Regions from separate parts of the Prauserella sediminis genome, predicted to be linked through region 3. Evidence: riboswitches for the same ligand, from Rfam matches in the RefSeq annotation. Region 3 holds a riboswitch; each other region holds the start of a gene.

Region 1 (7,933 bases), 1.1 Mb from region 3:
AGCACGTCCGCGGGGTTGCCCGTCGCGACGACGACGCCGTGATCGAGTAGGACGATCTCGTCGCAGTACATCGCGGCGAGGTTCAGGTCGTGCAGGGCGATCACGGACGTCACGGGCAGCGAGGCGAGCAGGTCGAGGAGTTCGAACTGGTGCTGCACGTCGAGGTGGTTGGTCGGCTCGTCGAGGAGCAGTTCCCGCGGGCGCTGGGCGAGTGCGCGGGCGATCTGCACCCGCTGGCGTTCGCCGCCGGAGAGGGTCTGCCACCGTTGCGCGGCCTTCGCCGTCATGCCGGTCTGTTCCAGCGCCTCGTGGACGGCCGCATCGTCGTCGGACGACGCCGCGAGCCACGCGCGCCGATGTGGCACCCGCCCGAGTCCGACGACGTCGCGCACCGTGAGCGGGATCTGCGTGTCGGAATGCTGTTCGACGACGGCGACCCGTTGCGCCAGCGTCCTTCTGGGCACGTCGGTCAACTCGCGACCGTCCACAGTGACCAGACCAGCCGACGGTTTCAGCACTCCGGCCAGCACCCGCAGCAACGTCGATTTGCCCGACCCGTTCGGCCCGAGGATGCCCACCGTCGAACCGTCGGCCGGGGCGACGCTCACGCCGTCGAGCACGAGCCCGCCGCCGAGTGACCGCGACACCCGCTCCGCGGCGAGGCCCACGTCGACAGGGTGATCCGTCATCGCGCTCCCCGGGAACCCGTCGCGGCCCGAGTCGTCGCCGCGTATCGCCGGTCCGTCATTGCGCACCTCGCGAGCGGTAGAGGATCAGCACGAACGCCGGTACGCCGATCAGCGCCGTGACGACCCCGACCGGCACCTCCTGCGGTTCCAGCACGGTCCTCGCGACGGTATCGACCCACACCAGCAGCACCGCCCCCGCCAGCGCGCTCACCGGCAGCAGCCGTGCGTGCCCGGGGCCGGTGACCAGCCGCGCGGCATGGGGCAGCACGAGGCCGACGAACCCGATCGCCCCGACGGAGCTGACGAGCACGGCCGTGAGCAACGCCGTCACCGACATCAGCACCACGCGGGTGCGCCCGACCGCGACGCCCAGCGTGGACGCCGCGTCCTCACCGAACGCGAACGCGTCCAGCGACCGCGCGTACCCGCCGCACACCAGGAGCGTTCCCGCGAGCACCACGGCGCAGGTCAGCACCTCGGACCAGCCCGCGTTCGCCAGCGACCCGAGGAGCCAGAACAGCACGCCGCGGGTGGTCTCGGCGTCGGCGGAGGTCAGCACGATGAACGACGTCAGTGCCGACAGCAGCTGCATCACCGCCACGCCGGAGAGCACGACGCGGTCCGTCGTGCCGCCGAGGGTGTGGCTGAGGGTCAACACCAGCGCGAACGAGGCCACCGCGCCGAGGAACGCCCCGCCGGACATGGACAGCACGCCACCGCTCACGCCGAGCACGACGACGAGCACCGCACCCGTCGATGCGCCCGACGACACCCCGAGCACGAACGGGTCGGCGAGCGGGTTGCGCAGCAGCGACTGCATCACGACACCGCACACCGCGAGGCCGGCGCCGCACACGGCGGCCAGCAACGTGCGCGGCAGGCGCAGGTCCCAGATGATGCCGTCGCGCAGCACCGACAGGGTCGGCTCGGCGAGTCCGACGCGGGACAGCAGTGTCGCCCAGACGTCGCTGACGCCGATGTCGGCCGGTCCGATCGTGACGGCCACTCCGATCGAGGCGAACAGCACGAGGCAGCCGCCGAGAAGCAGCAGCGGCAGTCGCGACCGCTCCGTCGGCGGGGCTTTCGCCGCCGGAGCGGAGGTCACGCGACCCGTCGTCACGGTGATCACCGTGCCAGTCCGAACTCACGGAGCTTGGTCGCGAGTTTCGCGGCGCCGTCGACGGTGCGGATCGTCGGGTTCAGCGCCTGGCCGGGGAGCCGCACGTAGCGTTTCCGCTTGACCGCGGTCATGTCCTGCGTGACCGGGTGGGATTCGAGGAAGTCGATTTTGGACTCGGCCGATTCCGCGGTCTGCTCGCGCCGGGTCAGATCGCCGAGCACGATGACGTCGGGGTCGCGTTCGGCGACGTTCTCCCAGCCCGACTGCGGCCACTCGGCGTGGGTGTCGTCGAACGCGTTGTCGGCGCCGACTGCACGGGTCATGATGCCCGGTGCACCGCAGCATCCGGCGAGGTACGGCGAGTCGGAGTTGGCGAACCAGTACAGCACCGACGTTCCGGACGCGTCGACGTCGAGGCCGTCGAGCCGTCGCTGCAGCCCGTCGATCAGCTGCTGCCCGCGCTGCTCGACGTCGAAGATCCGCGCCAGGTCGCGGATCTCGCCGTACAGCACGTCCATGGTGAGCGGTTTCGACCGGCTGCCGTCGCCGGAGCCGCTGTTGTCCTTCGCGGCGCAGTCGGTCGGCGAGAGGTACGTCGGCACTCCCAGCTCTTCGAACTGGTCGCGCGTGGCGACGCCGCCCTTGCCGAGCGTCGCGGCGAACGATCCGCTGACGAAGTCGGGCTCGGCGTCGAGCACCGATTCGAACGACGGCATGTTGTCGGCCAGCCGGGGAATGCCGTCGGCGGCCTGTTTCAACTCGGGCAGTACCGGATCGGTCCACATCGAGGTGCCGACGATGCGGTCCTCGAGGCCGAGGGAGAGCAGGATCTCGGTGCTCGCCTGGTTGAGGGATACGACGCGCTGCGGCGGTTCGTGCACCTCGGTGGTGCGTCCGCAGTTGTCGATCGTGCGCGGGAAGCCGGGCGCGGCCTGCTCTCGCCCGCCCGCGGGTCCGCCGCAGGCTGCGAGACCCACGGTGAGGCAGGTCGACAGCAGCAGCGCCGCGGAGGTGCGGGCGGGGCGTGATCGTCGCGGGAAGATCGGCACAGCGTTCCCTTGATGTCGAGGGCCCATGCGCGGAGCCCGCAGTCGGACCGGTTACCGGCTCGCCGGAGCCGGGGCCAGCAGGTCTTCGGACTCGGGGTCGTCCGGCCGGAACGCCTTCCCGCCGCCCGCACGGGCCGTTGAGGCGCGTGCCAGGCTGCAGTGGCGTGTGTTCCGGCCGTCACCCTCACCGCTGCGCGTCAGCTCCGGAGTCGCACCGGATTCCCTGACTCACGTCACCCGTGAGTGCGGCTGGCCTCTCGCGACGCTACCACCGGGTGGCGCGGGGCAGGCCGTCACGTGCGCACCCTCACCCCGGGTCGGCAGTCGCGTACTGAACGTCCACTTCGTACGGTGTGAACCCCAGCCTGCGGTAGACCGCCACCGCGGGCGCGTTGTCGCCCTCGACGTAGAGGATCACCTGGCTCAGACCACGTTCGGCCAGGTGGTGCAGGCCCGCGACGGTCAGTGCGCGGCCGAGACCGCCGCCCTGCGTGTCCGGGTCGACGCCGACGACGTACACCTCGCCGGCCGCCTTGCCGCCGAACTTCGCCGGGTTCGGCGGGTGGACCTTCGTCCAGTGGAAGCCGATCACGGTGCCCGCCCGTTCGGCGAGGAAGAACCCGTCGGCGTCGAACCAGTCCTCACGCTCGGTCGCGGCCAGGTCGTCGACCGTCAGCGCGCCCTGCTCCGGGTGCCAGTCGAACGCGCGGGCGTTGACGTCGATGACGGCCTGCTCGTCGGAGCCCGGCCGGAACGTGCGGAGGGTGACTCCCTCCGGAGGGGTCGGTTCGGGCCAGTCGGCGCCCGCCGTGTCGACGTGCATGATCAGCAGTTCGCGGCTGCGCAGCAGGCCGTGGTGTTGGGCGAGCCTGGCGGCGCCGGGCTGGTCGCCGTGCGCCCACACCCGGAGGTTCCGCGGGTACTCCGCCAGCAGCGCCTCGGTCAGTGCGGCGCCGTGGCCGCGGCGGCGGTGCTCGGGGTGTACGACGAGCTCGGCGACCTGTCTGCCGAAGGCGTCGCCCGACACGTCGACGTGGGCGACGCCGACGAGGTCACCGGCCACGGTGCCCAGTAGATATCGGCCGCCGGAGAATTCGCCGGGCAGCGGACCGTCCGGGTCGACCTCGGGTTTGCCGTCGACGCCGCGCGCCGCCGTCAGCAGCGTGCGCACCGCGGCGGTGCGTTCGTCGTCCAGGTTCTCGGCCCAGTGCAGCTCCAGCATGTCCGACAGGCTAGCCGGGCGGGCGCTGCCCGTGCCCCGATCGTCCGGCCCGTGGGACCGCGGCGCGTCGCCGGAGCCTGCCGCGTCGCTCGCCGGGCCGTGGAAGCCGGGATCGTGGAAGCCGGGGCCGTCAGCGTCCGGAGTACTCGGCGGGGGCGGGTCCTGCCACGGGCCCTGTGGAGTGCCCCCCGCCGGGGTTACCCCCTTTTACCGGACCCGTTGACTTGGCGGGACGCTCGAACTTGTAGCCGACGTTGCGCACGGTGCCGATCATCTGCTCGTGCTCGGGGCCGAGCTTCGCGCGCAGTCGCCGCACGTGGACGTCCACGGTGCGGGTACCGCCGAAGAAGTCGTACCCCCACACCTCCTGCAGCAGCTGGGCACGCGTGAACACGCGGCCCGCGTGCTGGGCGAGGTACTTGAGCAGCTCGAACTCCTTGTAGGTGAGTTCGAGGGTGCGCTTGCGCAGCCGGGCGGTGTAGGTGGCCTCGTCGATCACCAGGTCGCCCACGCGCAGTTCGGCGTCGACCTGAGGGGCACCACCGTCGCGCGTCGTGGCCAGGCGCAGGCGGGCGTCGACCTCGGCGGGACCCGCGGTCGGCAGCAGAATGTCGTCGGTGCGCCACTCCGAGTTGACGGCGACGAGGCCGCCCTCGCCGACGACCGCGATGACCGGTGTCGTCGCCTCCTCGTCGCCTGCGCCCTTGAGCAGGCGGCTCAGGCTCTTGGCCGATGCGAGGTCCGAGCGTGCGTCCAGCAGGATCACGTCGCGGTGGCCTGCGTCCAGCAATGCGGTGACCTCGGGTGCGCGCACGCGTACGGTGTGCGGAAGCAGGTCGAGGGCGGGCAGCACCGAGGTGGCGTCGGATTCCGCAGTCAATACCAGCAGGTCCAGGCTCATGGCCACCGCCTCACAGTGTTTTGAGCGCCTCGGGTCGGGCTCGGGCTGGTTGTCAGTGACAATAGCGCCGACGCCCCGCGGGTGTCTGCAATCGTGAAACGGGCATCACAAATCGTGGAACGAGCAGCACGTGGGACGGTCATCACCACGTGGAACAGTCATCACACAGTGTCGTGCTTACGATTTCGCTGTCCGCCCCGATCACATTGTGTATGCCGGAGGTGTCGGCCGCTGCCGTTTCCAGTGTCCGACACAACCAGCCAGACGCCGATTGAGAGCCGCTTGTGAGTGACACCGTGTCCACCCCATCGAAGCCGTCCTCGCCACGTTCGGGGCGCCGCGTGCGCAGGATCGTGACGGTCGTGCTCGTGGTGGTGGCCGTGCTGGTCGGTGTCGATTTCGCCGGTGCGGCCTTCGCCGAGCACACGGTGTCGCAGAAGGCTCGCCAGCAGCTGGGCCTCGACAGCGATCCCGAGGTGGGCATCGGCGGGTTCCCGTTCCTCACGCAGGCGATCTCCGGCGAGTACGGCCACATCACCGTCGAGGCGAAGTCGGTGCCGGTCCAGGACGTGCTGCGCGACGTGGACATCAAGGCCGAGCTGTACGACGTCGACGCCCCGCTGTCGGACCTGACGCAGGGCAACGTCGACAACGTCACGATCGACCGGGTCGAGGGCGAGGTCACGCTCAAGGCCAGCGACATCAACCGGGTCAGCCCGCTGGACAACATCGAGGACCTGCAGATCGCCGCGTCCAGCGAGTCCTACGTGCGCAACGGCGAGGGTTCCGGTGAGCAGGCCACCGACCCCGACGACAGCGCGAACACCGGTGGCGACGCCGACAACGCTCCCGCCGACGGGTCCGGCGAAGGGGAAGGCTCCGACGGTGACGCCGCGAACGGGCAGAACGGTGACGACAACGACGACAGCTCCGCGGGGATCCGCCTGTCGGGCAAGGTGCGGGTCGCGGGTGTCGAGCAGGAGATCTTCGCGTTCGCGATCATCGAGCTCGACGGCTCCAACGTGAAGATCACGCCGCACCGGTTGCAGTTCGGGAATGACCAGGAAACGACCGTTGTTCCCCAGGCGGTGCAGCAGCAGTTGCTGCCGAGCTTCGAGGCCGACATCAACACCGGCGACCTGCCGTTCACCGTGACGCCCACCGCCGTGGCGGCATCGCCGGACGGCATCACCGTGCGCGGCGAGGCGAAGGATGTCAGGTTCACCGGCGGGGACGCTTCCCGCTGACGGGTCGCTCCGGCGGCGCTGCGGCCGGTAGCGGGTACGACGGGAGGAACGGATGACGGGATTGATCGTCGCCGGCGTGACGATCGTCGCCGCGGTCGTCGTCGGCCTGGTCGTGCGTTCCCGCAATGGGCGGATCCGCACCTCCGGCGACGGCGGGGCCGTGACGTCCGCCGCCCCGGGCGGGCGCGCGCAGGACGGAGTCGCGCCGGACGGAGTGTCGGCCGACGGAGCCACGCTGGCCGGGCTGCCCGCCGATGTGCGGGACGCGCTCACCGGCGAGCCCGCGGACGTGACGCTGGTGCAGCTCTCGACGACCTTCTGCGCCCCGTGCAGGCAGGCGCGGGCACTGCTCACGCACGTCGCGGAACGCACCGACGGCCTGCGCCACGTCGACCTCGACGTCACCGACAAGCCCGGCATCGCCCGCGACCTGGGCGTGCTGCGCACGCCGACCACGATCGCCTACGCCCGATCGGGTGTGGAATTACTGCGTGTGTCCGGTGTGCCGAAGCAGGAGGAACTGCTCGCTGCACTGGAACCGCGACTGTCGGGTGCCCGACGGCCCATCGCGGAGCGCCCCGAAGGCGGCCGTCCCACAGAATGAACACGGTTCCCGCTCCTGGGAAGCCTGAGTAGGCTTGCCGCCGTGGACAGGCCGGATTCTCACCTCCTCGCGCTGGGTGTCGAACTCACCCAGCGGCGCGCGGTTGACTTCTGCCGCGTGCGTAGCAGCCTGTGTACGTCGGCTCACGCACCGAGTCGGCAGTGCGCGCGCAGCTCGAGTCGCTGACTCCGCCGCAGGAGGCAGCCAGTCCAGGAGGTGTCATGTCCACCCAGCCAGCGGTCGACCCGCGTGGTCCCCGGTTCGCCGCGATCGTCACCACGGTCGTGCTGGTGGTGGTGCTCGCAACCGACTGGTGGCCACTGCTGGCTGCGCAGACGGTGGTCTTCGCGATCGGCGCGTTCGTCGGGCTCAGGCCTGCGCCGTACTCGGTGCTGTACCGGCTGCTGGTCGCGCCGCGACTGCAGCCGACCGGCGAGCGTGAGGACGCGGCGCCGCTGCGGTTCGCCCAGGCGGTGGGGTTCGCGTTCGCGCTGGTGGGAACCATCGGGTATGCCTTTGGCGTGACCGCGGTCGGCATCGTCGCCACGGCGCTGGCCCTGTTCGCGGCATTCCTCAACGCTGCGTTCGGCTTCTGCCTCGGTTGCGAGATGTACCTGCTGCTGCAGCGCCTCTCGCCGCGTGCGGGGAGTGCCTCGTGACAGGTGCCCGCCGCACCGCCCGGTCCGCCACACCGCGGGCAGCAACACCGACATCAGCAACACCGACAGTCGCATTCGCATCCGAACACGAGTAACAGAAAGTGAGTTCCGCTCCATGAGCCGTGAAGACGTCCTGGTCACTACGCAGTGGGCCGAGGAGAACCTGAACACCCCGGGTGTCGTGTTCGCCGAGGTCGATGAAGACACGACCGCGTACGAAGGCGGTCACATCCCGGGCGCCGTCCGGATCGACTGGAAGACCGAACTGCAGGACCAGGTGCGCCGCGACTTCGTCGACAAGGCGGGCTTCGAGAAGCTGCTGTCGGCCAAGGGAATCAGCAACGACGACCTCGTGATCCTGTACGGCGGCAACAACAACTGGTTCGCCGCGTACGCCTACTGGTACTTCAAGCTCTACGGCCACGACAAGGTCAAGCTGCTC
Region 2 (7,933 bases), on a different contig from region 3:
GGCTACTGAGCGCTTCGCTTCGGTGCGCCTGTCGGCTGGGGCAGGCGACGGGGAGAGCCTCACACCCTCCGCCGTGGAGGGCGTGAGCCTGACATGGCGGCCGAGGCCTCTACGCGGTGCAGGGAACACCCCCGGTAATAAACGTTGCCGACCCGACTCAGCTACTGATGTACAGGTATTCACTAAACGCCAGCACCTCATCGCCGTTTCTTACTTGCATTTCAAATGCCAGCGGAGTGCCTTCCGGCATGACATCGTGGAACGTGCACTTTTGCCAATCGGCTTCTGACCCGTATGTCGGTGAGCAGCGCCATGACGCCTGCATGACGGATGTGTTGGCCTTTGCGTGGATTGAATACCCGTCCGCGTAGTTGTCCTTGAGCCAGAACCAGTCGCCGTGCGGTTCGAAGCAGGCCGCCCCTTTGCCGACAATGGACACACAGTTGTTGGAGTTGGGGGGATTCGAGCTGGTCCTGCTGGATTTCCGAACGTAAGCGTCAAAATCCTTGGTTTCCGATGCGAGTGTCGTGCCCGACCGGGGGTTTGCGTCGGAAGCTATCGCGGGAGACGCTGCTAGGAACGTCCCGGCTGTCATCGCAGCAGCAGCCGCGATCGACAGTAGCCGTGCCGTTTTCATTCACTACCCTTTCGTGGTCGGATGTCCCACCGTTTGTCGCGGAGGTGATGACCGGGGCAGTCTTTGTCAGGGACGGCGGCGATGTCTCGCTGTTTTCGATCCACCGAAAAGAGAGCAGCTACGTGTTGCGGGGCAGGAGGTTGATGTCGCAGCCACCCGAGCGTAGATGTATGCGAATCGCAGATACTGCTGGTCATGGAACCCAACCTTGAAGAAGCGATCAACGAGTGGCATGCGAGCGTCAATGCCCGCGACCTGCAGCGATCTGAGCGTACGGTAGGCGATCCGGTCGTCGTGCTCGGTCCGAAGGGCGCGGGTCCGATCACGCCTGCGCAGTTTGCCGAGTGGGTGGAGCGCTCGGGGATCAAGCTGGTCCCGCGGTCCTGGCACCCTGTCAGTGAGCGACTGATGGTGGTCGAGGAGGACGCGACCTGGCCCGAGAGCACGGAATCCACGCGGGTAGCGACCGTCTTCCGCGCTTCCGGCGGGAAGGTCACGGCTGCTCTCAGACTGCCAGACCTCAAGGCCGCTCTCGAGCTGGCCTACACCTGCCGCGAGATGGCGGCAACCGAGTGACAGTCCTCGGCCCGGGACAGGTCCTGTTCCATTTCGTCAGGCACTGGTCACGCCGCTCTGCCGCAGCAGACACTGGCGGTGAGCAGGGGCGGCTCGTGCTCGTGTGCGAGGCTGTCCATGCGCTGAGGCTGCGCGCCAGCCCGGCAACGGTGAACGCGATCGCGCAGGAGGTCGGGATCGACCAGAGCGGCGCGTCACGGTTGATCAAGAGCGCCACCTCAGCCGGGTACCTCGTCATGGCAGCGTCCGCGACCGATGGCCGACGACGCGAAGCATCACTCACCTCTGCGGGCCGGTCGATGCTGGACCAAGCGCATCGTTGGCAGGAGGAAGTGTTCGCTGAGCTGACCACAGGCTGGAGCGACAAGAAACGCCGCGACTTCCAACGGGCGATGACCGACCTGATGGACCGCTCATACGAGATGGACGCATGAGCCACGCCAACGCCCCGCTCAGCCTCGAGGGACGCCGCCGACTGGTCGAGCGATGTAAGACGCGTCCCATCGCCCATGTGGCCGCCGAGATGGGGATCTCGCGTGCCTGCGCATCGAAGTGGGTCAACCGATGGCGACGTCACGGAGATGCCGGGCTGCGCGACCGCTCATCGAGCCCCCACCGGAGCCCGAACGCCACACCAGCCTGGGCCATCGAGCAGATCGAGACCTGGCGACGCGAGCACAAGCGGTCAGCCCAACGCATCACCGATGAGCTCGCTGACCTCGGATTCACGATCAACCGCCGCACCGTCACCCGCCACCTGACCAGGCTCGGACTGGGTAGACGGAGGTTCATCGACCCCGGCGGCGACAACAACCGTAAGCCCGGGAAGATCACCGCCCGTTGGCCCGGACACATGGTCCACCTCGACGTGAAGAAGGTCGGCCGGATCCCCGATGGAGGCGGCTGGCGTATCCACGGCCGCGACAGCGACCAGGCCAAGACCGTCGATCGCGCCAAGTCAGCTGGCGCGAAGCGCGGCTACACCTACCTGCACTCCGCCGTCGACGGATTCTCCCGACTCTCCTACACCGAGCCCCTGCCCGACGAGAAGGGAACGACTGCTGCAGCGTTCCTCGCCCGAGCCAAGGTCTGGTTCGCCGCCCACGGCATCACACACATCCACCGGGTCGTCACCGACAAGGGGGCCTGCTACCGCTCCGGTGACTTCGCCCGGGTCGTCGGCCAGCGCACGCGACATCAGAAGACGAAGCCGTACACCCCGCGCCACAACGGCAAGGTTGAGCGCTACCAGCGAATCCTGGCCGAGGAACTGCTCTACGCCCGCGAGTTCAATAGCGAGGACGCCCGCTCTTCCGCGATCGCCGTCTGGAACATCCACTACAACTACCACCGACCGCACAGCGGAGCCGGCGGACGGCCGCCAGCATCTCGACTTCGCGGCGGCGTCACCAACGTCCAGCCCTCATACACCTAGTTGGCTTCGTATCCAGCGTGTCGGGGTTTCCGTGGGCGAGGTCGTCCATCGGGGTGGGAGCCGGTCGGTACACGCGGCCGGTGGCGGTCAGGTCACCGGTAGTCCGGTGAAAACGACATCGACCACGTCGCGTAGATCGGTCGCACTGGTCATGCGTTCTCTTCTTGCGTGGGAGCGGATGTGATTCCGGCCAGGGGCGGAGATTCGGCAGGACTGTGATGAGACACGACCGGTGCGCGAACACCAGTCGGTCAAGCTCCCGATCAGGCCAGCTGCTCCGACCGGGCCGGGGCCGGCAACCACGAGCGGATAAGTCCCGTGAAAGGCACGAAGTCGGCGCGGACGAGGAGTGGAGATGAGCCGGCGCAGCTCGCCGTGCTCGTGTCCGACGTGAAGTCGGGTGCGGTCCAACCGGCGGTGTGGGGCCGCCGATCGGCGGCCCCACACAGGTGCTCCCAGGTGCTGCAGTGGTCAGCGCAGAGTTGCGCGTGCCCGCGTGGTCGCGTCGAGCATGTTCCGCAGCGCGTGCTCGACCTCGGTGTAACCGCGGGTCTTGAGTCCGCAGTCCGGGTTGACCCACAGCCGTTCGGCGGGCACGGCCTCCAACGCGGCCTGCAGCAGATCGGTGATCTCGGAGGATTCGGGCACTCGCGGGGAGTGGATGTCGTAGACGCCCGGTCCGATGCCCTTGGCGTAGCCGACGTCGCTCAGATCGCGGAGGACCTCCATGCGCGAGCGAGCGGCCTCGATGCTCGTCACATCGGCGTCGAGCGCGACGATCGCGTCGATGACGTCGCCGAACTCCGAGTAGCACAGGTGGGTGTGGATCTGGGTGCTGTCGGTGACTCCGGTAGTGGCGAGCCGGAACGACTCGACGGCCCAGTCCAGGTACTCCTGCTGCTGCGCGGCCCGCAACGGCAGGAGTTCCCGCAGGGCCGGCTCGTCGACCTGCACCACCCTGATCCCCGCCGTTTCGAGGTCGCGCACCTCGTCCCGGATTGCCAGCGCGACCTGTGTGGCCGTGTCCCCGAGCGGCTGGTCGTTGCGCACGAACGACCAGGCCAGGATCGTGACGGGGCCCGTGAGCATTCCTTTCACCGGCTTCGACGTGAGTCCCTGGGCATAGGTGGTCCAGTCGACGGTCATCGGTTCCGGCCGGGACACGTCGCCGAACAGGATCGGCGGGCGCACGCACCGGGATCCGTAGGACTGCACCCAGCCGTGGTGGGTGGAGACGAAGCCCTCCAGATACTCGGAGAAGTACTGCACCATGTCGCCTCGCTCGGGCTCACCGTGTACGAGCACATCCAGGCCGAGATCCTCCTGCAGGCGGATCACCCGCTCGATCTCCTCGCGCATCCGCCGGCGGTAGGCGGCCTCGTCGATGCTGCCGCGGCGCAGCTGCGCACGGGCCTTGCGGACGTCGGTGGTCTGCGGGAACGAGCCGATCGTCGTGGTGGGCAGTGGGGGCAGCGCCAGCGCTGCGGCCTGTGCATCCCGGCGCACCGGATAGTCGGCACGCCGGGAGGCCTCCGGGCGCAGTGCTGCCACCCGCGATCGCACGCCGGAGTGGCGTACCCGATCCGCGGTGGCGCGGTCGGCGACGGCAGCGCGTGCGGCGCCGAGGTCGGTGGCCACTGCGTCCCGGCCTTCGCGCAATGCCCTGCCCAGCGTGACCACTTCACGCACCTTCTGTGCCGCGAACGCCAGCCACGATTTGACCTGCGGCTCGATGTCCTCCGGTTCTACGTCGTAGGGCACGTGCAGCAGCGAACAGGACGTGCCGACGGCGAGCTCGTCGGCGCTGCCCAGGAGGCTCGCGGCCGTGGCCAGTGCCTTGTCGAGGTCGGTGCGCCAGACGTTGCGGCCGTCGACGAGGCCGGCGACCAGGGTCTTGTCCCGCAGGCCGGTCAGCGTCGGCAGCGTGTCGACAGTGGCGCGATCGGTGACGAGGTCGACCGCGAGACCGTCGACGGGGGAGGAGGCCAGCACGTCCAGTGCGTCGCCGAGGTCGCCGAAGTAGCCCGCGACGAGGAGTTTCGGCCGCTCGGACAGGCTGCCGAGCCGGCGGTAGGTTTCCCGCAGCGCGCCCAGCTCGGTCTGGGTGCGGTCGGCCGCGAACGCGGGTTCGTCGAGCTGTACCCATTCCGTCCCGGCACGCCGGAGCTCGGCGAGCAGTTCGGCGTAGACGTCGACGAGATCGTCGAGCCGGTCCAGTGGCCGGAACGCAGCGGGCGCTTCACCGTCCGGTTTGGACAGCAGGAGAAACGTCAGCGGGCCCACCAGTACGGGCCGCGTGGTGATGCCGAGTTCGGTGGCCTCGCGGAACTGTTCGACCGGTGTCCGGTCGGACAGCGAGAACGTCGTATCCGGTCCGATCTCCGGAACGAGGTAGTGATAGTTGGTGTCGAACCACTTCGTCATTTCCAGCGGCGGCGTCGATTCCACGCCGCGTGCCATGGCGAAATAGGTGTCCAGCGGGTTCAGGCCCAGCTCGCGGTAGCGGCGCGGGACCGCGCCGACCGTGACGGCGGTGTCCAGGACCTGGTCGTAGTAGGAAAACGTGTTGCCGGGTACCGAGTCGAGCCCGGCGTCGTGCAGCGCGTGCCAGGAGTCGGCGCGGAGTTTCCACGCGACGTCACGCAGATCGGCTTCGTCGGTCTCGGCCGACCAGTACTTCTCCAGGGCACGTTTGAGTTCCCGGTTGGGCCCGATACGGGGATATCCCAGGACGGTGGATCCGATGGTGCCGGTCAAGGCTCTCTCCTCGCGAGCTCGACGATACGGACGCCGAGGTCTTCGAGGAGGACACGCCGACCGGAGAGCAGCACACCTCGCCACCGAACCGGTCGTCCGTCAGGTCCTCCCGCGAGACCTCGGACCACGTGCGCCGCGGCGCACGTACCGGTGGCAGGTCTTCGGACTCGCGGGCGTTTCCGGCGCTGCACGCCGGGATTCCTACCGGCCGTCGCTTCCCGGATCGCATCCAGTGCTTCTGACGGCTGTCGTTCCCACTCACCGCTGCGGGGCAGTCCCGGATTCGCACCGGGTTCCCTCTTGCCTCGTCCGAACCCGACGCGACCGGGTCGTGATGGGGAACGGACGAACCACCAGCACCATCAGGCTAGTCGTGGTCAGCTCCATGACAAGCCCGCACGGCTCATCGGAGGGAACTTGCAAGGGCCCCGCGCGGGTCCGGCACGGCGCACGACGTCGGCTTTCCCGATCATCGGGCGGCGCCGGAGATGTCGATCACAACGACCCGTCGGTCCGGCGTGCACCGACGGACCCGGACCGGACACCGGGGCGACCGGCCCGGGTCGCGGGCGGGTGTCAGTCCCAGTCGAGGGTCGAGCCCGATTGGTACTCGATCACTCTGGTCTCGAAGAAGTTCTTCTCCTTCTGCAGGTCCATCGCCTCCGACAGCCACGGGAACGGGTTGTCGACCTCGGCGAACACCGGTCGCAGTCCCAGTTGGTCACACCGGCGGTTGGTGATGAAGTGCATGTACTGCGCGCACAGCTCGGCGTTGAGCCCCAGGATGCCGCGGGGCATGGTGTCGCGGCCGTAGGCGATCTCCAGCTCGCACGCCTCGGTCAGCATCTGCCGCACTTCCTCCTGGAACTCCGGGCTCCACAGGTGCGGGTTCTCGAGCTTGATCTGGTTGATGCAATCGATGCCGAAGTTCAGGTGGATCGACTCGTCACGCAGGATGTACTGGTACTGCTCGGCGATGCCGACCATCTTGTTGCGCCTTCCCAGCGACAGGATCTGCGCGAAACCGGTGTAGAACCACATGCCTTCGAAGATCACGTAGAAGGCGACGAGGTCACGCAGGAACGCCTGGTCGGCCTCGGGGGTACCGGTCGTGAAGTCGGGATTCTCGAGGTTCTGGGTGTAGTGCAGTGCCCACGAGTCCTTGTCGGCGATCGACGGGATCTCCCGGTAGGCGTTGAACAGCTCGCCCTCGTCGAGCCCGAGGCTCTCACAGATGTACTGGAACGTGTGCGTGTGCACGGCCTCCTCGAAGGCCTGCCGCAGCAGGTACTGACGGCACTCGGGGTTGGTGATGTGGCGGTACACGGCGAGCACGATGTTGTTGGCCACCAGTGATTCCGCCGTGGCGAAGAATCCCAGGTTGCGCGTGAGCATCAGACGCTCGTCGTCGGTCAGTCCGTCGCGCGACTTCCACAGCGCCATGTCGGCCTGCATCGACACCTCGGTCGGCATCCAGTGATTGGCACAGCCGGCGAGGTACTTCTGCCACGCCCAGCCGTACTTCATCGGCAGCAGCTGGTTGACGTCGGCACGGGCGTTGATCATCGACTTCTCGCCGACGTCGACGCGACCGGCGCCCCGGTCGATCGCGCCGAGTCCGGTCATCGCCGCGGCGGAGGTGGGTTGGACGGTCATGGAATCGCTTCCGTGGTCACGTGCGGTGTCTTGTGGTCTCGCGTGCCCGTCACTGGCAGGCCTCGCACTCGGGGTCGTCGACCGAGCAGGCGCCGTCCGGGACCGCAAACGCGCCGGGTGGGTCCACCGCCGACGACGGTCCCGCAGGCCCCGTCGGTGCTGCCGGCAACTCGGCCGGAACGGCGTTGAGCCTGCCGTCCGTGCCGCGCAGCGTGCTCTTCTCGACGTGGGTGGCCCCGGTGGATCGCAGGTAGTATGTGGTCTTGAGCCCGCGGTGCCATGCGAGCCGGTACAGCTCGTCGAGTTGGCGGCCGCTGGCGCCCGCGACGTAGAGATTCAGCGACTGTGCCTGGTCGATCCATTTCTGCCGACGCGCGGCGGCGGCGATCAGCCACGACGAGTCGATCTCGAATGCGGTCGCGTAGAGCTCCTTGAGCTCGGCGGGGACACGGTCGATGTCACCGAGATTGCCGTCGAAGTATTTCAGGTCGGCCACCATCGTCTCGTCCCACAGACCGCGTTGCCGAAGGTCGTCGACCAGCCACGGGTTGATCGAGGTGAAGTCGCCGGACATGTTCGCCTTGACGTAGAGGTTCCGGTAGAGCGGTTCGATCGACTGGGCGACGCCGCAGATGTTGGAGATCGTCGCCGTCGGCGCGACGGCCATGACGTTCGAGTTGCGCATCCCCTGTTCGCGCACGCGATCTCGCAGCGTGTCCCAGTCCAGAGTGGACGAATGGTCGAGCTGGACGTCGCCGCCACGGGCGTCCTCAAGCAGGCGCAGCGAGTCGAGCGGCAGGATCCCTCGGCTCCACAACGATCCTTCGAAGGACTCGTAACGGCCGCGCTCCGCCGCCAGTTCGGCCGAGGCT
Region 3 (7,933 bases):
AGCGGCTGCGGGCCTTGCGAACTGAGCGCCCTGCGGGGCGATTTGCGTAGGTTGAGCCGCTCGCCGGATTTGCACCGGCGAGCGGCTCTTCGCATCGGCAGACCGCTCCGTGTGGTCATGTCAGCTTCTGCGTCGGACCGCTGAGTGGCGCCATCACGAGTCCCGACCGCAGCCGGTGGACGTTGGGCTCCGGAGCGTCGTCTGCCCGGTACGGTGCGGGCCGTGGGGAACGGGCTGACGCAGTGGACGATCCATGGTGAGCGACTGGTCGACGACACGCGGAAGTTGAAGTTGTCGATCGCGTCGGTGGAGTTGCCGGACGGGGTGACGTTCGAGCAGTACGTGCTGCGGTTGCCTACGGCGTCGATGATGGTCGTGCTCGACGACGCGCGTGAGCATGTGCTGATGATGTGGCGGCACCGGTGGGTTCTCGACCGTTGGGTGTGGGAGTTGCCGGGTGGCTATGTCGACCCGAACGAGGATCCGGCGGTGACGGTGGCGCGGGAGGTCGAGGAGGAGACGGGCTGGCGGCCGCGGGATGTGCGTAAGTTGTTGTCGACCCAGCCGATGGTGGGTTCGGCGGATGCGGACAACCGGCTGTACGTCTCGCTCGGTGCGGAGTACGTCGGCGACCCGACCGACATCAACGAGGCCGAGGAGATCGCCTGGCTCCCGCTGTCGTCGGTGCGCGAGAAGATGGATCGCGGTGAGATCGTGGGTGCGTCGTCGCAGGTGGGCCTCATGCACGTGCTGGCCTTCCCTCCGAGCTGACTATACGGGTGGCGTTGCGATGCCGACGTCATCCATGTCGCGGGACCTGAGGTGTTGCGCTGAAGGGTGCGAGACGGCGCGCGAGATCGGACAGGTAGTTGGTGGCGCGCACGGATCGCACGCGGTTGATCATTCCGACGGCGCGAGCGCCTTCCACGCACGCTTCCTCGACCCGTCGTTGGTCGGCCAAGGTCGAGGCGAGCAAGGCGATGTTGAACAGGCGGCCGCGCTCGTAGCCGTCGCTCATTTCGAGTGAGCGACGTGCGTAACGCTCGGCTTCCGGTGGAGCTCCGAGGTCGCGGAATACGTGCGCTGCTTTGGCTGCCATGGAGGAGTGGTCGAAGTACGCGAGCCAGTGTGGCCGGTCGTCGGTGGCTCGGTCGAGGGCTCGTTCACTGTTGCGGAGCGCGGTCAGACATTCACGTTGGTCACGTCGGAATGGCCATGCGCTTCCGGGACATGGATCTCTGACGCCAGGGCCGGGATGTTGCCGTGCCTTGCGGTTTGTCCAGCGGCCAGTGCCATGTCCAACGCGGTGTCGGCGGCTCCGGAGAACGCAGCTACGAAGGCGAGCTGTCAGGGCAGTTCGGCGTGAACCAGAAGTACCGCGGCACCATCGAGATCGTCGTCCCCGAGGCGAGCGGCACACTCGCGCTCGATCCCGGAGCTCTGATGGGCGGTCCGGCAGGCTGGGAGTGGACGTATTGATTCTCGAGTCAACTACATCTCACCAACGTTGCCATTTTCCTAAAGCTGTTGAATTCGGTGAATTATCGACCTCTCCGTGGTCGAATTGTACGTAGATGTTGCGTTTTGCGATCCGGAAACGATGAACGGGTATGGCTTCGGATTTATTGGAGAATCCGGAGACTTTACTGGGTCGATTCTTGGGGGTGGAGCAAGGCAAACAATCGGCAGGTCGGATGTTCACGACGGCTGAACGGAAACGACCTTGCTGGACTCGTCGTCCTTGCGCTGGTCTCGGCGGCGCCGCCGAACTCAACGATGTAATTCTCTGGAGAAGGTAGGGACGAGCATGAGTGCGTACACGGGTGATGTGAGGGCGCGGCGTAGGCGGCGGTGGCCGATGGTGGTCGCGGTAAGTGCGGCGTTGCTGTTGGGCGTGGGGATCGGTATCGCGTCGGTTGGCTTGGCAGGCGGGGAGCAGGCTGCTGCTGTAGCACCGCCTGCGAAGACGGTGTTCGAGACGGTGACCGAGTCGGCCCCGCCGAACACCGAGACGGTGACCGAGTCTGTCCCGCCGGTCACTGAGACGGTCACTGAGTCTGCCCCGGCCGAGTCGGCGCAGAGTACAGCTGCGGGCGAGCCGGAGGGGACGGGATTGACGATGGGCATGTACCAGGTGGGCGTCGACACGCCACCGGGTCGGTACGTGACGGACGGGCCGGACCCTGGCGACCTGATGGGGTGCTACTGGGAGCGCACCCGGGACGACTCCGGCGAGTTCGAGTCGGTCATCACGAACGGAACGCCGATGGGCAAGGCGTCGGTGACTGTTGAAGAGGGTGAGTTCTTCAACGTCGACGGCTCATGCATGTGGTTTCAGGAATGACCAGTGGTTCCGGTGGTGACCGTCCCTATCGGACGGTCGCTCGCCGCGCCTGCTTGGGCGAAACCTGAGAGCGGGTGGAACCGCATCAGTCCCCACTCGACGTCGACATCGGCTCAACGGTTCGGCAATCGAATCATGAAGGAAGGTCGCCATGACCACTCCAACGCCCTACTCGTCCTCGACGGGTGCCGTCGACCCTCCACCTAGGGAGCCGCGCAACGGACTCGGTACCAGTGGGTTCGTCGTCGGCCTGATCGGTTTGATCTTCTCGCCCTTGCCGCTGATCGGAGTGGTCGCCTGGCCGCTGGTGATTATCGGGCTCATTCTGTCGTCGATTGGGCTCAGCAGGGCCCGGCGCGGGAAAGCGACAAACAAGGGCCTCTCGATCGCCGGAGTCGTGGTTTCGGCTGTCGGGCTGGTCATCTGCATCTTGTGGCTCACTGCCTTCGGCAACGCGGCCAACGAGGTCGACAAAGAGGCCAACCGTGAAGTCGCGATTCACTACGAGGTCACCGGTGACGCGCCGAACGCCACCATCAGTTACACCACGTACGGCGACGGGACCACGTCGACGAGCGAGGAGAACGTCACCGAACTGCCGTGGTCGAAAGACCTCACGACGAAGGGTCTGTTCAAGGGCGGCAATCTCACCGTCATGACCGGTGGGGACGGTGGCAGTGTGACCTGCACGGTGGCCGTCGACGGTGAGGACGCCAAGACCAGCACCGCCAACGGTCAGTTCGCGACAGCAACCTGTGACGGCTTCGGCGGTTGAGCCGGACTCGGTGCAACTGAGAACCGGCCCGCGCCGTTCTGCGCGGGCCGGTTACCGGGTCAGACATTCGATGTCGACCTGACGGTCGCTCGCCCCGGTCTTCTCCGGGGTAGCTCCTCGACGGACCTCGAGCGGAGTCGATGCAGTCCGGGACATGGCTGTGGCCACTGCTTAGTGCAAGACCAAATCGTGACCACTGCGCCGCAGCTCAGCGTTTCGGCCACTCCCATGCCGGACGGTCGAGCACGCCAGGCCGCTCGGCCAGCACCGTCGCACCGAACTCCTTCTCCAACTCCACCAGGTTCGCCTCACTCGCCGCTGCCTGCACCGCGTGGACCAGCGGGCGGGCGTGCGTCACCACCACGACCTGCGTGTGTTCCGCCGCCGTCGCGATCAACGTCGCCAACGCGGGCAGCAGACTCGGATGCAGGCTGGTCTCCGGTTCGTTCAGCACCAGCAGCTCAGGCGGGCGCGGACTCAGCAACGCCGCCACCCACAACAGATACCGCAACGTCCCGTCCGACAACTCCGCCACCGACAACGGCCGCAACAACCCGTACTGGTGCACGTGCAGCTCGAGTCTGCCGTCCTCACCGACCTCCACCGACAGCCGAGACCCCGGGAACGCGTTCTCGACCGAGGTGTGCAGCGCGTCGATGTCGCCGATCTCCTCGATCGTCCGCAACGCCGCGGCCAGGTCGCCACCGTCGTGGTCGAGCACCGAGGTGCGGGTTCCGATGCGCACCTGCCGGGCCGGGGCATCGGCGTCGGTGCGGAAATGGTCGTAGAACCGCCACGACCGGATCCGTTCCCGCACCACCAGCACCTCCGGTGATACCCGCGGATCGGCGAACGACGTCAGCATGCTGTCGGTCACCGGGATCCGATGCGCCTCCCGGCCCCACGCCCCGCCCGCCTCACGGGTACGTACCACCGGGCCGTCCCGGTCGGCCAACAACGCGCCCTTGCGCAGCACCGATCCGCTCCACACGCATTCCCGTTTGAACTCCGGATCCCGGTTGAACGCCGACTTCTCGACCGGCACCGGCATCCCCAGATCGAGTGCGTAGCCGAACTCGTCGCCCGTGAAGCCGAGCCGCAATCCGACGGACTTCGTCCGCACGGTGCCCTGCGGGGGAGCGCTGCCCTCCCGCACCGCGCGGCCGATCGTCTCCGGCCCAGCCCACAACGTCGACGGCAACCCGCCCTCGCGTGCCAGCGCGCCGACTGCACCACTACGCGCCGCATCCGCCAACAGCCGCATCGCCCGGTACAGATTCGATTTGCCACTCCCGTTGGCGCCCGTCACCACGGTCAGCCGCGACAGCGGCAGCACCAGATCCCGCAGCGAACGGTAGTTCTGCACGGCCAGTGTCGTCAGCATGCGAACGACCGTAAGCGCCACCACCGACACCCACCGGCGGTCGCGCGCGGACGTTCCGCACCGCGCGACGAACCATCCACCCGGCTCCGGTCAGCGACCCAAGACGGCCGACACCCACCACTCACGACACGGTCGCCGACCTCTGCGCCAACAACGGGATCTTCCCGCCTGCCAGCACGGCGTCACGTTGGCGCTGCGACAGGGTATGCCGCACCTCGTAGCGCTGGTCCTTCGTGGCATTCCGCACCCTCAGCCGGGCGTCCGGCTCACCCAGCGGCCGGCGGAGGTCCTCGACCACGAGCGTGTCGTCGGCGTCGATGCGGGCGTAGTCCTCGGGGTCGGTGAATTCGACCGGCAGGATTCCGAAGTTCGCCAGGTTCTGCCAGTGGATCCGCGCGAACGACACCGCGATCACCATGCGCAGCCCCAAGTGGCGCGGCGTGATCGCGGCGTGCTCACGCGACGAACCCTGACCGTAGTTGCGGCCACCGACGATCACGTGCCCCGAACCGCCGGCCGTCTCCCGCGCCCGCGCCGGATAGTCCGGGTCGATCCGCGTGAACGTGAACTCGGCCAGCGCCGGGATGTTCGACCGGTACGGCAACGCGGCGGCCCCGGCGGGGGAGATCTCGTCGGTCGACACGTCGTCACCTACCTTCAGCAGCACCGGCGCCTCGATCCGGTCCGGCAACGGCGGGAAGTCCGGCAGCGCCGAGATGTTCGGGCCCTTCGTCAGTTCCGCGCGGCGCGACACCTCGGGCGGAGGTGGCTCCTCCAGCGTGTCCGGGTTGATCGTCGCGTGCTCGGGAAGCGCCAGTGCGGGCTCCTCCATCCCCAGATCGCGCGGATCGGTGATCACACCCTTGAGCGCACTGGCCGCGGCCGTCTCCGGCGAGCACAACCACACCGAATCCTCCCGCGTGCCCGAACGACCGGGGAAGTTCCGCGGGAAGGTGCGCAGCGAGTTGTGCCCCACGGCGGGAGCCTGCCCCATGCCGATGCACCCCATGCATCCCGCCTGGTGGATCCGCGCGCCCGCCGACACCAGGTCGAACGTGCCGCCCATCTTCGTCAGGTCGGCGAAGATCTCCCGCGACGTCGGGTTGATGTCGAAACTGACGCCGCCCGCCGTCTGCTTGCCGCGGACCATTGCGGCGGCGATCGCGAAGTCACGCAGCCCCGGGTTGGCCGACGAGCCGATGATCGCCTGCCCCAACGGCGTTCCGGCGACCTCGCGCACCTCGACGACGTTGTCCGGCGCCGACGGCTTCGCGATCAGCGGCACCAATGTCGACAGGTCGATCTCGTCGGTGACGTCGTACTGGGCATCCTCGTCGGCGGCGATCTCCACGAAGTCCTGCTCCCTGCCTTCGGTACGCAGGAACCGCCGCACCGCGTCGTCCGACGGGAACACCGTCGTCGTGGCGCCCAGCTCGGCGCCCATATTGGCGATCACGTGCCGGTCCATCGCCGACAGCTTCGCCAGACCCGGCCCGTGGTACTCGATGATCCGGTTCACCGCGCCCGACACCGTGTGCCTGCGCAGCATCTCCAGGATGACGTCCTTGGCCGACACCCACGGTGGGAGCTCGCCGGTCAGCCGCACACCCCAGATCTCCGGCATCCGCACGTACATCGGTTCGCCCGTGATCGCCGTGGCCACGTCCAGCCCGCCGACCCCGATCGCCAGCATCCCCAACGACCCGGCCGCCGGCGTGTGCGAATCGGAGCCGACCATGCTCGCACCCGGCACGCCGAACCGCTGCATGTGGGTCGGGTGCGACACGCCGTTGCCCGGTTTGGAGTACCAGAGGCCGTACCGGCGGCACGCCGAACGGAGGAACGCGTGGTCCTCGGCATTGCGCTCGTCGGCCTGCAGCAGGTTGTGGTCGACGTACTGGACACTGACGTCGGCGCGGGTCCGGTCCAGGTCCAGTGCCTCCAGCTCCTGCATGACCAGCGTTCCGGTGGCGTCCTGGGTCAGGGTCTGATCGATCCGGATCGCGATTTCCTCGCCCGGCGTCATCGTGCCGTCCACGAGGTGGTCGGCGATCAGCTTCTGTGCAACGTTGCGAGGCATACGTTCCGCTTCCTTCGGCCCGGGGAGTCTGCAGGGTGGAGGTTGCCGGTGCGGGGCGGATCGAAACGTCGACCACTGCGTCGTGCGCCGTGTGGGTGCCGACACACCCCGGGTGGCGCGCGGGTCTGTTAGGTTCACACCGCCGTGGTGCACGGGAATCCGGTGGAAAACCGGAGCGGCCCTCGCCACTGTGATTCGGGAAGTGCTGTGCCGTTCAGCATGCGAGCCACTGGAACGAACGTTCCGGGAAGGCTGGCACAGCGCGTACGACCCGTCAGCCAGGAGACCGGCCACGGCACTGTGTGACCCGATCGCACACCGATGACCCGATCCACGAGGACCTGGAGGGGCGGGCTGACGATGTCATTGCCGCTGCGCCGAAGGCGCCCTGTATCGCTGCGCCGAAGGCGCAACTCTGTATCACCGCGCCGAAGTCGCCCTGTATCACTGCGCCGAAGGCGTTCAACTGGCGCTCTGCGCCGTCGGCGCGCCACTTCCACTCTGCGCCGTGGGCGCAACTCCGTCGCGACCACTTCTCCGCACGCCACAGCTCGGCGTGCCACGGCCCTGTGCGCGGCAGTTCTGACTGCCGTGGCGACGGCCTGCGCACCGCCACCGCCGGATGCCGCATCGGCAGCGGGCGGTGCGACCAGCCGGACCAATTGCGGCATCGACGTGGCCACCGGCGATCCGCCGCAGCGCATCTACGCGGCCTACCAGCCCGCCATCGAACTGGCCCATGCTCTCGGGGTGAGCGACCGGCTCGCCGGAACCGCGTTCCTGGATGCGAAGGTGCTGCCGGAGTACGCGGACCGTCAGGCCGATGTGGACTACCTGCCCAGCCTCCCCAGCAGAGAGGCACTGCTGCAGGCGAACCCGGACTTCGTGCTGTCCGGCTTCAACGGATTCTTCGCCGAGCAGGGCGCCGATAGTTCGGTCGGCACGCGCGCCAGCCTTCGTGAGGTCGGCGTGCAGAGCTGGATCCTCTCACCGCTCTGCCCCAGCGAGGACGGCCTCACCGACCAGTCGATCGACCCGGCCACCGTGAAGGTCGAGAACATCTACCGGGACCTGCGCGATCTCGGCGCCCTGTTCGGCGTCGAGGACAACGCGGAGGCCGTGATCAGCGACATGCGCGAACGGATCGCCACGGTCGAGAAACAGGTCGCCGGCGTCGACCGGCCGTCGGTCGCCATCGTGTCGCCCAACGAGGACGGCACCTACGGCGTCGCGAGCGGTATCGACTTCGGTTCGCACATCATCGAACGGGCGGGCGGCACGAACGCCTTCGCCGACCTGTCGAAGAAACGCAACATCGATGTCGGCGCCGAGGAACTGGTCAAGCGTGAC
Region 4 (7,933 bases), on a different contig from region 3:
GCTGATCTCGGCGCTCGTGCTGGCCGGCTACATCGCGACCCTGGGCATCGCCGCCGCCCGCACCGGTCTCACCACCGTGTTGCTGGCACGGCTCGCGCTCGGCAAAGCCGGCGGCAAATGGGCCTCGCTCCTGCTCGGCGGCACCCAGATCGGCTGGTACGGCATCACGGTCGGTGTGCTCGCCACCCTGTTGGGCGGTGCGTTCGACCTGTCGGTGACCTGGCCACTCGTGCTGGTCGGCGGAATCGCCATGGCCGTGACGGCCTACACCGGGTTTCGCGGCATCGAGCTGCTGTCGTGGATCTCCGTACCGCTCATGACGGCGCTGTGCCTCTGGGTCGCGATCTCGGCGGTCGGCGAGGCGGGCGGGTGGGACGCCGTGGTGTCCTACGAGGGGACGGGAGCGATCAGCGCAGGCACGGCGCTGACCATGATGATCGGCACGTTCGTCAGCGGTGGTTCGCAGATCGGCAACTGGACGCGGTTCGCCCCGGGCAGCACGCTCGCCTTCGCGATGACGGCCGGAACGATGCTGCTGGTCCAGTTCGGACTCCTCGCCTTCGGCGGGCTGGGAGCGATCGGCTACGGCGAACCGGACTTCGCGAACGTGCTCCTCGGGCTCGGTTCGACAGGTCTGGCGGTCCTGCTCATCGTGACGAATCTGTGGACCACCAACGACAACACGGCGTACGCGTTCGGCGTCGCGGGTGCCGAGCTGTTCGGCAAACCCGACAAGCGGCCGTTCATCGTCGGTGGCGTGGCCATCGGCATCGGGATGGCACTCACCGGTATCGACGAGGCGATCACGTCCTTCCTCACGCTGCTCGGAGTGTTCGTTCCCCCGCTGGGCGGAGTGCTGATCGGCATGTTCCTGTTCGCGTGGCGACGCCGCGATCCCGGCACCGCGGTCGAGGACGTCCCGCTCGTGGTGTGGCCCGGACTGCTCGCCTATGTCGGCGGCACGGCCGCAGCACTGGTCGGATCACTGTTCGACGTGGGGATCCCTGCGGTACAGGGCATCGCCGTCGCTTTCGCCCTCGTCGTCGCGTTCACGGCCGCGCTCGGCCGCCGGCCGGCGACGGCGGACTGACCCGCACCGCGGCAGACGATGCCCGGCCCGCCGTGGTGCCGGGCATCGTCGGTCACGGGCGTTACGGCAACGGCCTGCCGGCCGACTCCGGTCCGGCCGCCGCGTTCCGCAGCATCGCGAGCGCGTCCGCATGGGCACGAGACCCCGCCGTCGCCGCGGCGGTCGTCGTCACGTCGGCGTCGAGCGCCGCGGTGACCTGCAGCGTCTCCTCGATCCCCGCATCACCCAGCTGTGTGCGGATCCGCGTCGACGCCGCGGCGCCCGACGTCGCCACCCGGAACGCCTCGGTCGCCCACGTCCACCGGTCACGGCGGGCCCGCTCACGCAGCGGCGGCCGCCGCCACAACGCGGGCTCGTCCACCTGGATCTCGCGAATGCCGGCCGCTTCCAGGTCTCGCACCTCGTCGCGCAGCGCGAGCGCCAGCTGCGCCGCCGTGTCGAGCACCGGGACGTCGTCGCGTACGAACATCCCCGCGATCGCCGTCGCCGGACCGGGCAACACGCCTTTCACCGCAGCCGTGGTCAGCCGCTGGGCGGTCGTGACCCACTCGACCGTCATGGGCGCCGCCCTACTCACGTCACCCACCACGATCGGTGGCCGGACACAGTAGGCGCCGCTGTGCTGCACCCACGCGTGTTCGGGGGTCACGACGCCGCGCAGCCGCTGCGCGACGAAACACACCAGGTCGTCGTAGCGCCGCTGGTCGGCCGAGGGCGCTGCGAGGTCTGCCGCGTGCGGTCCGAGCACTTCCTGCAGGCGCACCACGTCGTGCAGGCCCGCGCGCATCCGTTCGGCGTACGACTCGTCGCCGCCGCTGTCGGTGCGCGCCCGCCGGTCGACGGCCGCCACGAGCGGGTCGATCGGTTCGTCCGACCCGCGGTTACGGTCTTGCGCCGCGCGCCGGTCGGCGTACGCGGCGCGCCGGAGATGCGCAGGCCGCAGGGTGGCCAGCCGCGCCCGGACGCGCCGGTCGGTAGGCGGGTTCGCACCGCGGTGGGCGAGGATCTCCCGGGTGCGGGTCAGCTCGGCTGCGGCGGTGTCGGGGCCGCGGCGCAACGCCGTGGCCAGCGCCACCACCTCCCGCACCTTCTGCGAGGCGAACGCGAGCCACGGCGCGACCTGCGGGTCCAGCGCGGTCTCCCGGTCGAGGTCGTACGGCACGTGCAGCAGCGAGCACGATGTGCCCACCACGACCTCCCGTGCCGAACCGAGCAGCGTGGCCGCCGTGACCAGCGCCGTGTCGAGGTCGGTGCGCCACACGTTGCGCCCGTCGACCAGCCCGGCCACGAGCGTCTTGTCCGACAGGCCCGGCGCGGCGACGACCGTGTTCGCCGTGGACGTCTCCGACACGAGGTCGACCGCGACGCCCTCGACGGGTGTGGCGGCGAGGGCGCCGAGTGCCGGCCCCGGGTCGCCGTACGGCACGGCGGCCAACAGGGCCGGGCGCCGCGTCCGGGCGCCCAGGACGTCGTAGGCGTCCCGCAGGGCGTCACGGTCGGCGGCGGTGCGGTCGGCGGCGAACGCCGGTTCGTCGAGCTGCACCCAGTCGGCTCCAGCCGCCTGCAACTCGCCGAGCACCCAGGCGTACACCCCGAGCAGTTCGCCGAGGCGATCGAGGGGCCGGAAACCGGGCGGCGACCCCGGCTCCGGGGCGCACAGCAGCAGGAACGTCACGGGGCCGAGCAGCACCGGCCGGGTGTGCACGCCGAGCCGCAACGCCTCGAGATAGTCCCGCACCGGGGTTCGGTCGGCGAACGTGAGCGGGGTGTCCGGACCGATCTCCGGCACCAGGTGGTGGTAGGACGTGCCGAACCAGGACGCGGTGGCCAACGGTGACACCGAGTCGGTGCCCCGTGCCATGGCGAAGTACGTGTCCAACGGGCCGAGGCCGAGCGCACGGAACCGCTCGGGCACGGCACCGGCCATCACGGCCGTGTCGAGGACGTGGTCGTAGTACGAGAAGGTGCCGCCCGGCACCGAGTCGAGCCCCGCGGCGGACAGCTCCCGCCACGTGCGCGCCCGCAGTTCCCGGGCGACGGCACGGAGTTCGGACTCGTCCGCGCGGTGGGTCCAGTAACGTTCGAGCGCCCGCGGCAGCTCCCTGCCGGGGCCGATGCGGGGATATCCCAGGACGGTGGAACCGATGATGCCGGTCAATGCTCTCTCCTCGCGAGCTCGTCGACACGGGTGCCGACGGTCCCGCCGGAGGGGCGCACGCCGATCGGGGCACACACCCCGGCCCGTCCGCCCGGTCCACCCGCGAGACCTCGGACCCGCGCGCACCGGGTGGTGCGCGCGCCGGTGGCAGGTCTTCGGACTCGCGGGCACTCCCGGCCTGGGCCGGAGGTCCTACTGGCCGTCGCTTCCCGGACCCGGGGTCCAGTGCTGTTGACGGCGGTCGTTCCCGCTCACCGCTGCGGGGCAGTCCCGGATTCGCACCGGGTTCCCTCTTGCCTCACCCGGCAGGCCCGTGCGGGCCCGGCGCGGGTGAACCACCAGCACGGCCACCCTAGCCTCCCGCGGCCCGCCGTCGCGCCCGGCGACGACGCGGTGAAGACCGCTCGCCCACCCCGGGATCGGCGCCGGCCTGCATCGTTGCCGCGGGTGGAGACCTCGCTCACAGGCCGGCGCCGGCCGTCACCGGAACGCCGAGTGGCCCGTCAGGGTCTGCCCGATGACGAGCTGGTGCACCTCCGACGTGCCCTCGTAGGTCAGCACCGATTCGAGATTGTTGGCGTGCCGCAGGACCGGGTATTCGAGGCTGATGCCGTTGGCACCGAGCAGCGTCCGGCATTCCCGCGCGATCGCGATGGCCTCCCGCACGTTGTTCAGCTTGCCGGTGCTGACCTGCTCGGACGTGAGCGTGCCGGCATCCTTGAGCTTTCCGAGGTGCAGCGCCAGCAGCATTCCCTTGCCGAGCTCGAGGCTCATGTCGGCGAGTTTGAGCTGGGTGGCCTGGTAGGAGGCCAGGGGTTTGCCGAAGATGTCGCGTTCCTGCGCGTAGGCGATCGCGGTCTCGAGGCAGTCCCGGGCCGCGCCGAGTGCGCCGAACACGATGCCGTAGCGGGCCTCGTTCAGGCACGACAGTGGTCCGGACAGGCCGCGCGCCTCCGGCAGCATGGCGGACGCGGGCAGCCGGACGTCCTCCAGCACGAGCTCACTGGTCACCGAAGCCCGCAGCGACAGCTTCTTCGTGATCTCCGGAGCCGAGAATCCGGGTGTGTCCGTGGGCACGACGAAGCCCCGGATCTTGTCGTCGGTCTGCGCCCACACCACGGCCACGTCGGCCACGGAACCGTTGGTGATCCACATCTTCGTGCCGTTGAGCACCCAGTCTTCCCCGTCACGGCGCGCGTAGGTCCGCATCTCGCCGGGGTTCGACCCGAAATCGGGCTCGGTCAGGCCGAAGCACCCGATCGCCTCCCCCGCGGCCATCCGCGGCAGCCACTCCTGCTTCTGTTCCTCCGAGCCCCAGCGCCAGATCGCGTACATCGCGAGCGACCCCTGCACCGACACGAGACTCCGCAGTCCCGAATCGGCGGCCTCGAGCTCCATACAGGCCAGGCCGTAGGCCGTCGCCGTGGTACCGGCGCAGCCGTACCCCTCGAGATGCATGCCGAGCACACCGAGCTTGCCGAGTTCGCGGGCCAGGTCGCGCGCAGGGATCGACGCGCTGTCGAACCAGTCCGCCAGGTGCGGGCGGATCCGGTCAGCGGTGAACGCCCGCACCGTGTCGCGGATCGCCCTGTCGTCCTCGCCGATCAGGTCCTCGGTGCCGAACAGGCCGAGCGGTGTCTGTGTGCCGGGCATGGCCGATCCTCTCGTCGTCTTCGCCTCTGGCGGGCGTCCCGTGGCGGACGTCATCGTGCCGCCCTCCGGCCGTCATCGTGCCGCCGACGGGACGGCGCGTCACTGGGGAGTCAGCAAGGACACGGCCGCGTGGACCGCCGATTCGACCACGCCGTCGAGGCTCCCGCCGTCCTCGACGGTCGTCGCCACGAGTTCCCGCAGCCCGCCGAGCAGGATGATCACACTCTCGCGCGGCACCGGCGCGCCGGCGCCGCGGAGCTCCGCGCGCTGCCGGAGTCGTTGCGCCAGCGTCACGAAACCATCGAGCTGCATCCGCTGCAGCTGCCGCGCCTTGTCCCCGAGTGCGGGCACGTCCCTGATCCAGCTGACGACGATCGCCGGTTCGGCCTCGGCGTAGGCGAACCACGCTTCGACGGCGCTGCGCACCTGCTCGGGCCACGGCTCCGTCTCGTCGACGGCCTCGGAGACGTAGCGGACCATCTCGCCCGTGGTCTCGGCCATCAGCGTCACGAAACACTCGTCGCGGTCGGCAAAGTGCTGGTAGAAGGTGCGGCGCGAGGTCCGGGCGCGGCGCACGATCCCGGCGACGGTGGCGTCGCGGTAACTGCCGGCCGCGAGCTCGGCGGCCAGGCCGTCGAGCAGGCGCCTGCGGAAGGCCCCCGGACCGGAGCGCCGCTCACCGTCGCTGCGGGCTCCCGGCACACCGCCGGTGGTGGCCGCGGAACTCGTGGCGGGCGAGCTCACCGCGGGCGAATTCACTCCGGCCGCGTCGCCGGGGGCCGCTCTGGTGGACAACGGTTCATGTCCCCTAACGGATGACGATGTTTGCCCCTCAATGGTACGCCTGTGTACCGTTCCGCTCCGGTACACAGGCGTACCACGAACGGTGGATCAAGGGACCGCGCCCGACCCGCGCCGCGTCCGTTCCCGTACCCGCCGCACCGCCGCACGAAAACACGCAAAGGAGCGTGCCTCGTGACCACCACGGATGGCCCGCGCACGGTCAACCGGCGCAAGTTCATCGGTTATCTGCTCGGCGGTGCGACCGTCGTCGCCGCCGCCGACCTCGGGATGTTCGGCCGCGGCGCCACGGCCGATGCCGGCGAACTGCCGACCCTTCCCCAGCCCGCCGAGATCGCCGATCTCAGCGACCTGCTCACCCTCGCCGCCGCGCCGACGTCGCAGCTGATCACCGTCACGATCAACGACGACGGCACCGCCTCGTTCGAGCTGCCTCGCGCCGAGGTCGGCCAGGGCATCACGACGGCTGCCGCGATGCTCATCGCCGAAGAGCTCGACCTGCCCCTCGACAAGGTCCACGTCACGCTGGCTCCTGCCAGGCCCGAGCTGCTGTACAACCAGATCACCGGTGGGTCGAACACGATCCACGCGATGTACACACCGATCCGCGTGGCCGCCGCGGTCGCAAAGGGTGCACTACTGCAGGCCGCGGCGACCGTGCTCGGCGACAGCGCGAACAAGCTGACCTCGCACCTCGGCCACATCGTGGCGCCCGACGGCCGCCGCGTGGACTACGGCAGGCTCTCCGCCCTCGCGGCGAAAGAACAGCCCGAAGCGGTCGAGGTCCAGCTCAAGGACGAGGGTTCCCACGGCGTCGTCGGCACGCCGGTCAACCGGATCGACGCGCTCGACGCCGTGACCGGCACCAAGCGGTTCGCCACCGACCTCGACGTCACGGACGCGCTGCCGACGATGGTGTGCCGCGCCCCGACACTCAACGGCACCCCGAACGCGGTGCACAACGCGGACGAGGTGCGCGACATGCCGGGTGTCACGCACGTGGCGACGGTCCCGACGGGAGTCGCGGTACGGGCCTCGACGTTCGGCCAGTGCATCGACGCGGTCCGAGCACTCGACGTGTCCTGGAACGACGGTCCGGTCGCAGGCATGTCCGACGAGGACGCGCTCGCCGGTGTCCGCGCCGCGGAGGGGCCCGTCCCCGCGCTTCCCGCGGGCGAGACCGTCTCGGGCGACTTCACGTTCTGGTTCCGCAGCAACTCCGCGATGGACACCAACAGTGCGGTCGCCGACGTGCGCGAAGGCCGCGCCGAGATCTGGGCGAGCCTGAAGAACCCCAACGTCGCCCAGGGCCGCATCGCCGAGGCCCTCGGCATTCCCCTGAACAACGTGACGGTCCACGTGGTCCAGGGCGGTGGCTCGTTCGGCAGGCGACTGTTCGACGAACCCGCGATCGAAGCGGCGCGGATCAGCCACGCGATGGGCGTGCCGGTCAAGCTCATGTGGCACCGCGCCGACGACGCCCGCGTCGGCCGTACCCATCCGCTCGCCACGTCCCGCATCCGCGCCTGCTACTCCGGCGACACCGTGCTCGGCTTCCAGCAGGCGCACACCAGCATCGAGACCGACTTCCGGCACGGCCTCGGCGACATCATCACCGCCAAGGCCGCCGACCTGCCCGCCGGCCTGGGAAATCTCCCGTTCGCCCAGGTGATCTTCCACCTGACGACGATCCTGCCGTACGACTTCGGCGCCGTCGGCCAATCGCTGGTCGAGACCGACACGCGGTTCAACACCAGCTCGATGCGCAACATCTACTCCCCCGACGTCCGCACGGCCAACGAACTGATCGTCGACCAGCTCGCGCAGCGTATGGGCACGGATCCGCTCGAGTTCCGGCTCTCGCACCTGCGCAACGGCCGACTCCGCACCGCGCTCGAGACGGCAGCCGAGAAGGCCGAGTGGGGCAAGGAGCTGCCGGAGGGCATGGCGCAGGGCATCGGCGTGCATGTCGAGTACAAGGGCGTCACCGCCTGCATCATGGAGATCGACTGCCGCCCGGAGACGGTCAATCGCAAGGTCCGCAACGCCGTGACCGGGCCGCGCGTCACGAAGGCGACGATGGTGATCGACTGCGGCAGGGCGATCAACCCGCGCGGGGTCGAGGCGCAGATGCAAGGCTGCGTCAACGACGGCATCGCGATGACGCTCACCAGCAGCCTCCACCTGCGCGACGGGCACTTCCAGGAAGCCAGCTGGGACAACTACTTCTA

The links. Region 3 has a riboswitch for cobalamin ahead of FB384_RS14860 (ABC transporter substrate-binding protein). Riboswitches for the same ligand answer to the same signal wherever they lie in the genome.
Region 1: another riboswitch for cobalamin. It lies ahead of FB384_RS09945 (ABC transporter substrate-binding protein); the one in region 3 lies ahead of FB384_RS14860 (ABC transporter substrate-binding protein).
Region 2: another riboswitch for cobalamin. It lies ahead of metE (5-methyltetrahydropteroyltriglutamate--homocysteine S-methyltransferase); the one in region 3 lies ahead of FB384_RS14860 (ABC transporter substrate-binding protein).
Region 4: another riboswitch for cobalamin. It lies ahead of metE (5-methyltetrahydropteroyltriglutamate--homocysteine S-methyltransferase); the one in region 3 lies ahead of FB384_RS14860 (ABC transporter substrate-binding protein).

The regions. Positions count from the first base shown of each region.
Region 1 is NZ_JACIBS010000001.1:2,180,426-2,188,358, forward strand. It holds gene FB384_RS09935 (ABC transporter ATP-binding protein) at 1-689, opposite strand, end outside; gene FB384_RS09940 (FecCD family ABC transporter permease) at 745-1,740, opposite strand; gene FB384_RS09945 (ABC transporter substrate-binding protein) at 1,815-2,858, opposite strand; cobalamin riboswitch at 2,936-3,105, opposite strand; gene mshD (mycothiol synthase) at 3,166-4,080, opposite strand; gene FB384_RS09955 (winged helix-turn-helix transcriptional regulator) at 4,211-4,981, opposite strand; gene FB384_RS09960 (LmeA family phospholipid-binding protein) at 5,323-6,228, shown strand; gene FB384_RS09965 (thioredoxin family protein) at 6,281-6,832, shown strand; gene FB384_RS09970 (DUF4395 domain-containing protein) at 7,054-7,491, shown strand; gene FB384_RS09975 (sulfurtransferase) at 7,607-7,933, shown strand, end outside.
Region 2 is NZ_JACIBS010000003.1:50,751-58,683, reverse strand. It holds gene FB384_RS20750 (hypothetical protein) at 158-637, opposite strand; gene FB384_RS20745 (hypothetical protein) at 833-1,213, shown strand; gene FB384_RS20740 (MarR family winged helix-turn-helix transcriptional regulator) at 1,210-1,647, shown strand; gene FB384_RS20735 (IS481 family transposase) at 1,644-2,648, shown strand; gene metE (5-methyltetrahydropteroyltriglutamate--homocysteine S-methyltransferase) at 3,120-5,405, opposite strand; cobalamin riboswitch at 5,550-5,765, opposite strand; gene FB384_RS20725 (ribonucleotide-diphosphate reductase subunit beta) at 5,982-7,061, opposite strand; gene FB384_RS20720 (ribonucleoside-diphosphate reductase subunit alpha) at 7,111-7,933, opposite strand, start outside.
Region 3 is NZ_JACIBS010000001.1:3,270,117-3,278,049, forward strand. It holds gene FB384_RS14825 (NUDIX domain-containing protein) at 223-771, shown strand; gene FB384_RS14830 (hypothetical protein) at 800-1,099, opposite strand; gene FB384_RS14835 (hypothetical protein) at 1,264-1,479, shown strand; gene FB384_RS14840 (hypothetical protein) at 1,808-2,344, shown strand; gene FB384_RS14845 (MmpS family transport accessory protein) at 2,496-3,119, shown strand; gene FB384_RS14850 (AAA family ATPase) at 3,328-4,503, opposite strand; gene FB384_RS14855 (aconitate hydratase) at 4,625-6,583, opposite strand; cobalamin riboswitch at 6,712-6,892, shown strand; gene FB384_RS14860 (ABC transporter substrate-binding protein) at 7,175-7,933, shown strand, end outside.
Region 4 is NZ_JACIBS010000006.1:37,654-45,586, forward strand. It holds gene FB384_RS22710 (cytosine permease) at 1-1,090, shown strand, start outside; gene metE (5-methyltetrahydropteroyltriglutamate--homocysteine S-methyltransferase) at 1,152-3,248, opposite strand; cobalamin riboswitch at 3,378-3,603, opposite strand; gene FB384_RS22720 (acyl-CoA dehydrogenase family protein) at 3,729-4,901, opposite strand; gene FB384_RS22725 (TetR/AcrR family transcriptional regulator) at 5,001-5,696, opposite strand; gene FB384_RS22730 (molybdopterin cofactor-binding domain-containing protein) at 5,877-7,933, shown strand, end outside.